3 regions of the Aurantimicrobium sp. genome follow, and region 1 is predicted to be linked to each of the others. Evidence: predicted binding sites of a transcription regulator. Region 1 holds the regulator's gene; each other region holds the start of a gene.
What was found. Region 1 encodes LexA, which represses DNA repair genes until DNA is damaged. Its sites were predicted from a motif close to TCGAACANNTGTTCGA; they were not measured.
Positions count from the first base shown of each region.

Region 2: the regulator LexA is predicted to act here: its motif matches at 1,301-1,316, upstream of umuD (translesion error-prone DNA polymerase V autoproteolytic subunit).
Region 3: the regulator LexA is predicted to act here: its motif matches at 1,237-1,252, upstream of RR877_RS02235 (acetoacetate decarboxylase family protein).

Region 1 is NZ_JAVWTF010000017.1:24,214-26,481, reverse strand. It holds partial or broken gene RR877_RS05245 (methylenetetrahydrofolate reductase) at 1-405, shown strand, start outside; gene lexA (transcriptional repressor LexA) at 467-1,141, opposite strand; gene RR877_RS05235 (LysM peptidoglycan-binding domain-containing protein) at 1,413-1,865, shown strand; gene RR877_RS05230 (histidinol-phosphate transaminase) at 1,948-2,268, shown strand, end outside.
Region 2 is NZ_JAVWTF010000059.1:1,249-3,516, reverse strand. It holds gene RR877_RS09210 (Y-family DNA polymerase) at 1-851, opposite strand, end outside; gene umuD (translesion error-prone DNA polymerase V autoproteolytic subunit) at 844-1,281, opposite strand; gene RR877_RS09200 (biliverdin-producing heme oxygenase) at 1,420-2,058, opposite strand.
Region 3 is NZ_JAVWTF010000004.1:8,908-11,175, reverse strand. It holds gene RR877_RS02240 (APC family permease) at 1-1,096, opposite strand, end outside; gene RR877_RS02235 (acetoacetate decarboxylase family protein) at 1,285-2,100, shown strand; gene hisC (histidinol-phosphate transaminase) at 2,155-2,268, shown strand, end outside.

The sequences.
Region 1 (2,268 bases):
CCTCAGTCACGTTCAAAGACTCAGGACATTGATGTTCTTCTCGCGAAAGAAGCTGCAGGAGCCAACTTGGCTATTACCCAGCTCTTCTTCCACGCAGATGACTACCTCTCTTTTGCCCAGAAGGCCAAAGAAGCAGGCCTCACCATGCCCATCATTCCGGGCATCATGCCCGTAATTAGTCCTGGTCGTTTACGTCGCATGATCGAGATCTCAGGTGAAGAAATGCCCAGTGATCTCGAGATTGCTCTCGAGATTGAGCCCACCACCGAGGGTCAGCGCGAGATTGGCGTTGAGCACGCGGTGAGCCTAGCTAAGGAGCTCATTGCCGGGGGAGCGCCAGGTATTCACCTCTATGCGTTCAACCAAAGCGGTCCGGTTGTGGATGTGCTTCGCCGTCTCCAATAATTCATAAACATAAAAAGTCCCGCACGCTGTATTCAGCATGCGGGACTTTTAGTTTGTGGGGTTAGACAGATCGAAGAACTGTCACAACCTTTCCCATAATGGTGGCGTGGTCGCCCAAGATGGGTTCGTAGTTGCTGTTGCGAGGCAAGAGCCAGGTGTGACCATCGCGCTGACGGAAGACCTTGACGGTTGCTTCATCATCGAGCAGGGCTGCAACGATGTCACCGTTCTCTGCTGTCTGCTGCCTGCGGACCACGACGAAGTCACCGTCGCAGATCGCGGCATCAATCATGGATTCACCCTTGACCTTGAGCATGAAGAGTTCTCCCTGGCCCACAAGCTGGCGGGGGAGAGCCATGGTGTCTTCGGTGTTCTGCTCGGCTGTAATGGGACCACCAGCAGCAATCTGTCCTACGAGCGGAACCTGAACTGCTTCACCCATGGGGAACACGTTGTCAGCAACAGGTGCTGGCGTGCGGGCAGCGGTGCCCTGGCCAAGTACCTCAAGTGCGCGGGGGAGCTTGGGGTCGCGGCGGATGTAACCACCGAGTTCAAGCTGCTGAAGTTGGTAGGTCACACTCGCCAATGACGAGAGACCTACAGCATCACCGATCTCCTGCATGGAGGGTGGGTAGCTGTTCTCGTCGATGTAGGCAGTGATGACGTCGAGGATGAGCTGCTGTTTCGCGCTCAGGCCTTTACGTCGTTTGCTTTCGCCAGCTGGTGACTCAGTCATGGCATCTTCCGTTTCTGTTGGGTAAGTCCTGGGCTGTACGAACGTGAATGTCCGTGGCTCATGATGAACTTTTCTCAATACCGAAAGAGTATTCGAAGAATGTCAATAAAACAAACACATATTCGAAGATTCTTGAGGATTATCCACAATCAACCTTCAATATGTACTTGACATTGAAGAAATACGAATATATCTTCGAAACATATCTTCGAATCGGGTTCTCCCGGCCGAGGGCCCGATTCGAGATAAACACCAGGAAAAGGAGAATCTCATGAGCGCAGTACTCGCATTCACCGCACCAATCCACCGTCCCGTTGAGCCTGACTACATCGACGAACCATGCAGCGCAGCTGGCAATGTCCGTGGGTCGCACCAGATTAACAACGTGACCTATGTGAACTTCCTCCCCGCAGCAGAACCCAAGACCCGTCTTCGCATTACCAAGCGTGGACGTCGTGTCCTCACCGCCGCAGTAGCACTGCCCCTCGTGATCGGCGCACTTGTAGCGGCACTCAACAGTGGTGGTGCAGCTGCTGTTGCTGAAGGCGCAGCAAACGACTTCACCTACGTGACCATCGCTCAGGGTGAAAGCCTCTGGCAGCTTGCACAGGAGATTGCCCCCAACGCAGATCCTCGCGATGTTGTTGCCGAGATTGTCTCCCTCAACCAGCTTCACGGTGAAGTGCAGGCTGGTCAGAAGATTGCGATTCCTGCCGGGTACTAAACCTTTCCTCCCTTTTCCTGCGAATGCCGGTCCCTTTTGGGGGCCGGCATTTGTGTGTTTCAAGCGCCCGTAAACTTATCTCGTGACCTCATTTGAAGACCTCCCCATTCGTGATGACCTGCGTGGCTTGAAGCCGTATGGCGCGCCACAGGCACATGTTCGGGTTGAGCTCAACGTCAATGAGAACACCCACCCCGTGCCACCCCAGGTGGTTATGGACATCATGGGGCGCATTCACACCGCTCTTGGTAACATCAACCGTTACCCCGATCGTGAATTCACGAATCTTCGTGTTGCCCTAGCTGAGTATCTTGGTCACGGTCTTTCTGCTGAGAACATTTGGGCAGCAAACGGCTCTAATGAGGTTATTCAGCAGCTCCTGCAGGCCTTCGGAGGTCCAGGA
Region 2 (2,268 bases), on a different contig from region 1:
ACCGCGAGGACTTCCTCCATCTGTTTCCGCGTGGTCACAGGGGTGGCAAAGCTGCGTGAATACATCACTTGGTTCTTGACCAGGCGCTCGCCTTCGAGCTTGATGCAGTCGATGCCGCGTAGTTCATAGAGTGAGCGCTGCACCACCACACCAAACTTCTTCTTGATGCGGACCGGGTCCGCATCTCGCAGATCCTTGATGGTGTGGATACCGATGCTGTTGAGGCGTTTACTCAGGCGTCTCGCAATACCCCAGATATTGTCCACAGGCAGAGCAGCCATGATGTGGTCTATCTGCGCTGGCGTGAAGGTGTCGAGATTACATACGCCGTTCAGCCCGGCAGACTTCTTGGCGCCACTATTGGCCAGCTTGGCCTGCGTCTTGGACCTGCCAATACCCACACAGACCGGTAAGCCCAGCTTGTTCTGAATAGTGGCCTTGATCTCATAACCTATGGCCACAAGCTCTTCGGGGGTTCCCTTGAGCTCCAGGAATGCCTCGTCGACGCTATAGACCTCCACATGAGCAGAGAACTCGTGCAAGATACTCATCACGCGTGAAGAGAGATCGCCATAGAGCTCATAGTTGGACGACTTGGCCACCAGTCCCACGGATGGTGCCCAGGCAGAGATTTTGAACCACGGAATTCCCATCTTCACGCCGAGAGCTTTCGCTTCTTTGCTCAGTGCCACCACACAGCCATCGTTGTTGGAGAGCACCACAACGGGCTTGCCTTCCAGGCTGGGGTCAAAGACGCGCTCGCAGGAGGCAAAGAAACTGTTGACGTCAACGAGGGCGATGCGGCGCTGGGATTCTGGCAGAGACGCTGTATTGAGTACCGAATCAAACATGGTGCAAACACCTGGTGACAACACCCCAAATGGTGAGTTCACTCAAGGTGTCCACGGCAATGTCGGGATAGCGAGGGTTCTCTGCTTTGAGCAGTACTCGCTCAGAACGAATGAATAGTCGCTTGAGAGTCAACTCGCCATCGAGCACTGCCACCACGACGTCACCGTCGCGAGGTGTCAGGGCTCGATCCACGATGACTTCATCGCCATCGCTAATACCTGCGTTCTTCATGCTGTCGCCGGCCACCCGCACGATGAACGTGGAGTTCACGTCTTTGATCAAGTGAGTGTTGAGGTCTACTCGCCCATCAAAATAATCTTGCGCGGGAGAGGGAAAGCCCGCTTGAACGGCAGTGGAGGCAGCCAGAATTGCCGGAATTGACTCCCCGCTCAGTGGTCTGACCACTAACTCTGGTGTTGGTGTTGCCATCTGGATCCCCTCCTACTATTCGAATATATCTTCGAATAGTTGAGCATAGCCCACGGACAGTCTTGCTGTCGCTGTTGTGAGCAAAATGTAATAGCTCCGCCTGAAATCAGACGTAGCTATACGGGTAATGTGCTCTCGTTAGTTGCAGGATTTCTCGCCGAGGTCCTCGAATAGCTTCTGGTTGAGAGTGAACGAGTATTGAACTTCTTCGACTAGAAGGGCAATTTCTTCCTCGGTCAGAATGAGTCCATCTAACGTTGCGCGGTAGTTCTCTTTGTATCGAACGTTGTTCTCGATTTCTGTGAAGTTGCAAAAACTCAACTGCTCGGGTGTCGCTCCGTAGTGACGTGCTACGAGCGCGGAGATGGCTTGACCGCCAGAGAGGTCGCCAAGATAACGCGTGTAGTGGTGAGCAATAAGGCGAAAATCTGCCTTGCCATTGAGGCGCATGAGCGCTGTGCAATACTCCGCCAAGCTTTCGCTGACGGGGAAGTGCTCACGCCAATCGGCGGCACCGAGGGCAACCAAATCATGTTCGATCGAGGCAAAGCGATCTAGTTTTGCATCCCAGAGATTCTCGGACGAAGGGAAAGCTTCGCCGTGGTGTGTTTGCAGCTCAAGTGCTTCGTAAACCCAGGCGAGGTTAGCGAGATACGTCGTGTAGGCATCAAGATCTAATTCACCACGCATGAGTTCAGTGATAAAACCACTAGATTCTGCGGCCTTGTGCTGTTCGGCAGATGCCTCTTTGAGGAGCTGCGAGATGGGTGCTGTCATGTTTGAACTCTCGTGTAATGGTTTCTAGTTAGGTAAGGCTATCCTAACTTTCTGGGTAAATCTAGGTTATGAAATTCTTCGATTTCATAAAAATGAATGGTTGAAAATCACCGCCGAAATTCAGCACGTCGTACGGGGATGGTTGTGTGAGTGCCGGACCCATTATTCATAGGTGGTTCTTATCTTCTCCATACGCTTCACACAGCAAAC
Region 3 (2,268 bases), on a different contig from region 1:
TCAAAGTGATGATCGAAGTGGTCCATACGCCACCAGCAGGAGCCCCGCGGCGGTTAGTGTTTGCCAGACGAGCTGGAAGAACACCACCACGTGCCATTGCGAAGAAGTAGCGAGAGGCTGCGTTCTGGAAAGCAAGCAGACCTGCGAAGAGGCTGGTGATAACCAGGATTCCCATGAGCTGAGCCATCCAGGGACCAACGTACTCAGAGGCAAGAGAGAACAGAACTGCAGCTGGGTCAACTAGCGGGTTTCCGTCAACACTTGAACGCTCGAGTGTCTGGTTGATTGCTTCAGAGGCACCCATACCGGTCATCATGGCGAAGCTCACGATTGCAAACAGACCAGCGATGATTCCAACTGCCCAGTAGGTTGCACGACGCACAGCCTTCTTGGGGTCCTTTGCTTCTTCACCATAGATAGCGGTTGATTCGAAACCAATGAAGGAAGCGAAAGCGAAGGCGATAGCAATACCAGCGGTACCGGTGAAGCCTCCAGCGAATACCAGTGAAGGATCGAAGCTTGCCTGGAAGTTGAGGCCTTCAGGGCCACCGTTTGCGAGGATTGCGACAGCAACGATGAACATGGACACAACTTCAAGCGTGGTGAGAACACCAAGGAACTTTGCACCCACCTCAACACTCATGAGCGAGAGGAAAGTGACAGCTAGCCATCCAATGACGCACCAGATGAACCAGTTGATGTCAAGACCCAAGCTGGCGAAAGTAATGTTCATCATCGCGCCGAAGAATCCGAAGACAGCAAGCTGCACTGTGAGGTAAGCCAAGATGGAGACGAAGGCCGAGCCCACACCCATGTTGACGCCAAGGCCCTTACCTACGTATGCAAAGAACGCACCTGCGTTGGTGACCTTGTGGCTCATCGCGGTGAAGCCCACGCTGAACAGGAGCAGGATAAGACCTACGAAAACGTATGCACCAGGTACGGCTGCTCCGTTTCCTAGGACAGTAGCTACTGGAACAACACCAGTCATACCGGCCATAGGGGCCGATGCAGCTACAACGAAGAAGACGATACCCGCAACGCCGAGACGGCCCTTGCTAAGTTTTCCGTCCTCAGTTGTCTGAGTGGATGACATTATTTGATCTCCTCATTGAGTTCATAAATCGTTTGGATAGAAACGATGTTTCAACATTGCCAATAAAGCAGTGGCTACGTCAAGTTCAGACTATAACTTTTGGGCAAAGAATATGGAATATTTTCTGTAAACAACTTGTTACGAATTTATGTTTGTTTGGATACGAATGACCTATAAACTCTTATGTCATGAGTGAACTTAAAGGCTTCCTTGCCCCCAAGACCCCCACAGGTAAAAGCGCCATCATCCCCGAGATGCCCTGGCACTATTCCGGAACACTGCTCACTGTTGAGTACCTGACCGATCCTGCCAACGTGCGCGCCATCCTCCCTCCCGAGCTCGAGCTTGCCGACGAAGAGCCCGGTGCTGTGGCACTGATCTGGGCCGACTGGCAGTCCTGCTCTGACGACTTCGAAGAACTGCTCGATCCCGATCGCTCGCAGTACATGGAGACCTTCGTGGTTGTCCGCTGCAAGTACGAGGGCGTCACCTACAGTCGCTGCGTCGCGATCTGGGTTACCAAAGACTTCGCTATGGCTCGAGGCTGGTTCCAGGGCTACCCCAAGAAGCTGGGATCTATGCACTCCACTCGCGTATACAACCGAGGTAAGGCAACCCCCACCCTCGAAGCAGGCGCCAAGTTCGGTGCAAGCCTGGCTGCTTATGACCACCGTCTCGCTTCAGCAAAGGTGACCCTGACCGGTCCCGTCGAAAGCAACGGTTTCGTCAACGGTCACAAGATGCTTCACAACCGCTGGGTTCCATCGATCACTCCAGGTGCTGGTAACTCTCTTGACCAACTCATCACAATGGGTGGCGTTGACCTTGACCTCGGTCAGGCCTGGGGCGGAACCGCAGAGTTGACTCTCGGAGATTCGCAGTGGGACGAGCTGGGCTCAATCTTGCCTGTTGAGAAAATCCTGGGTGGCTACTTCCGTGAGGTTGGCACAACCTTCAACGGGGGAACCCTCGTCGCCGACCTAGGGTCAAACCCCAGCATCTAACTTTCCCTCTCGATACGCAGAAGAGCCGGTAACTATCACCGGTATCGTTGAACTGTGATTAAGCAGCCTGCCCACATCGAGAACATCCCTGCCTATAAGCCAGGGAAGTCCACCGTGGACGGCTGGGATGGTCCGGTGTACAAACTCTCGTCGAACGAGAACCCTTAC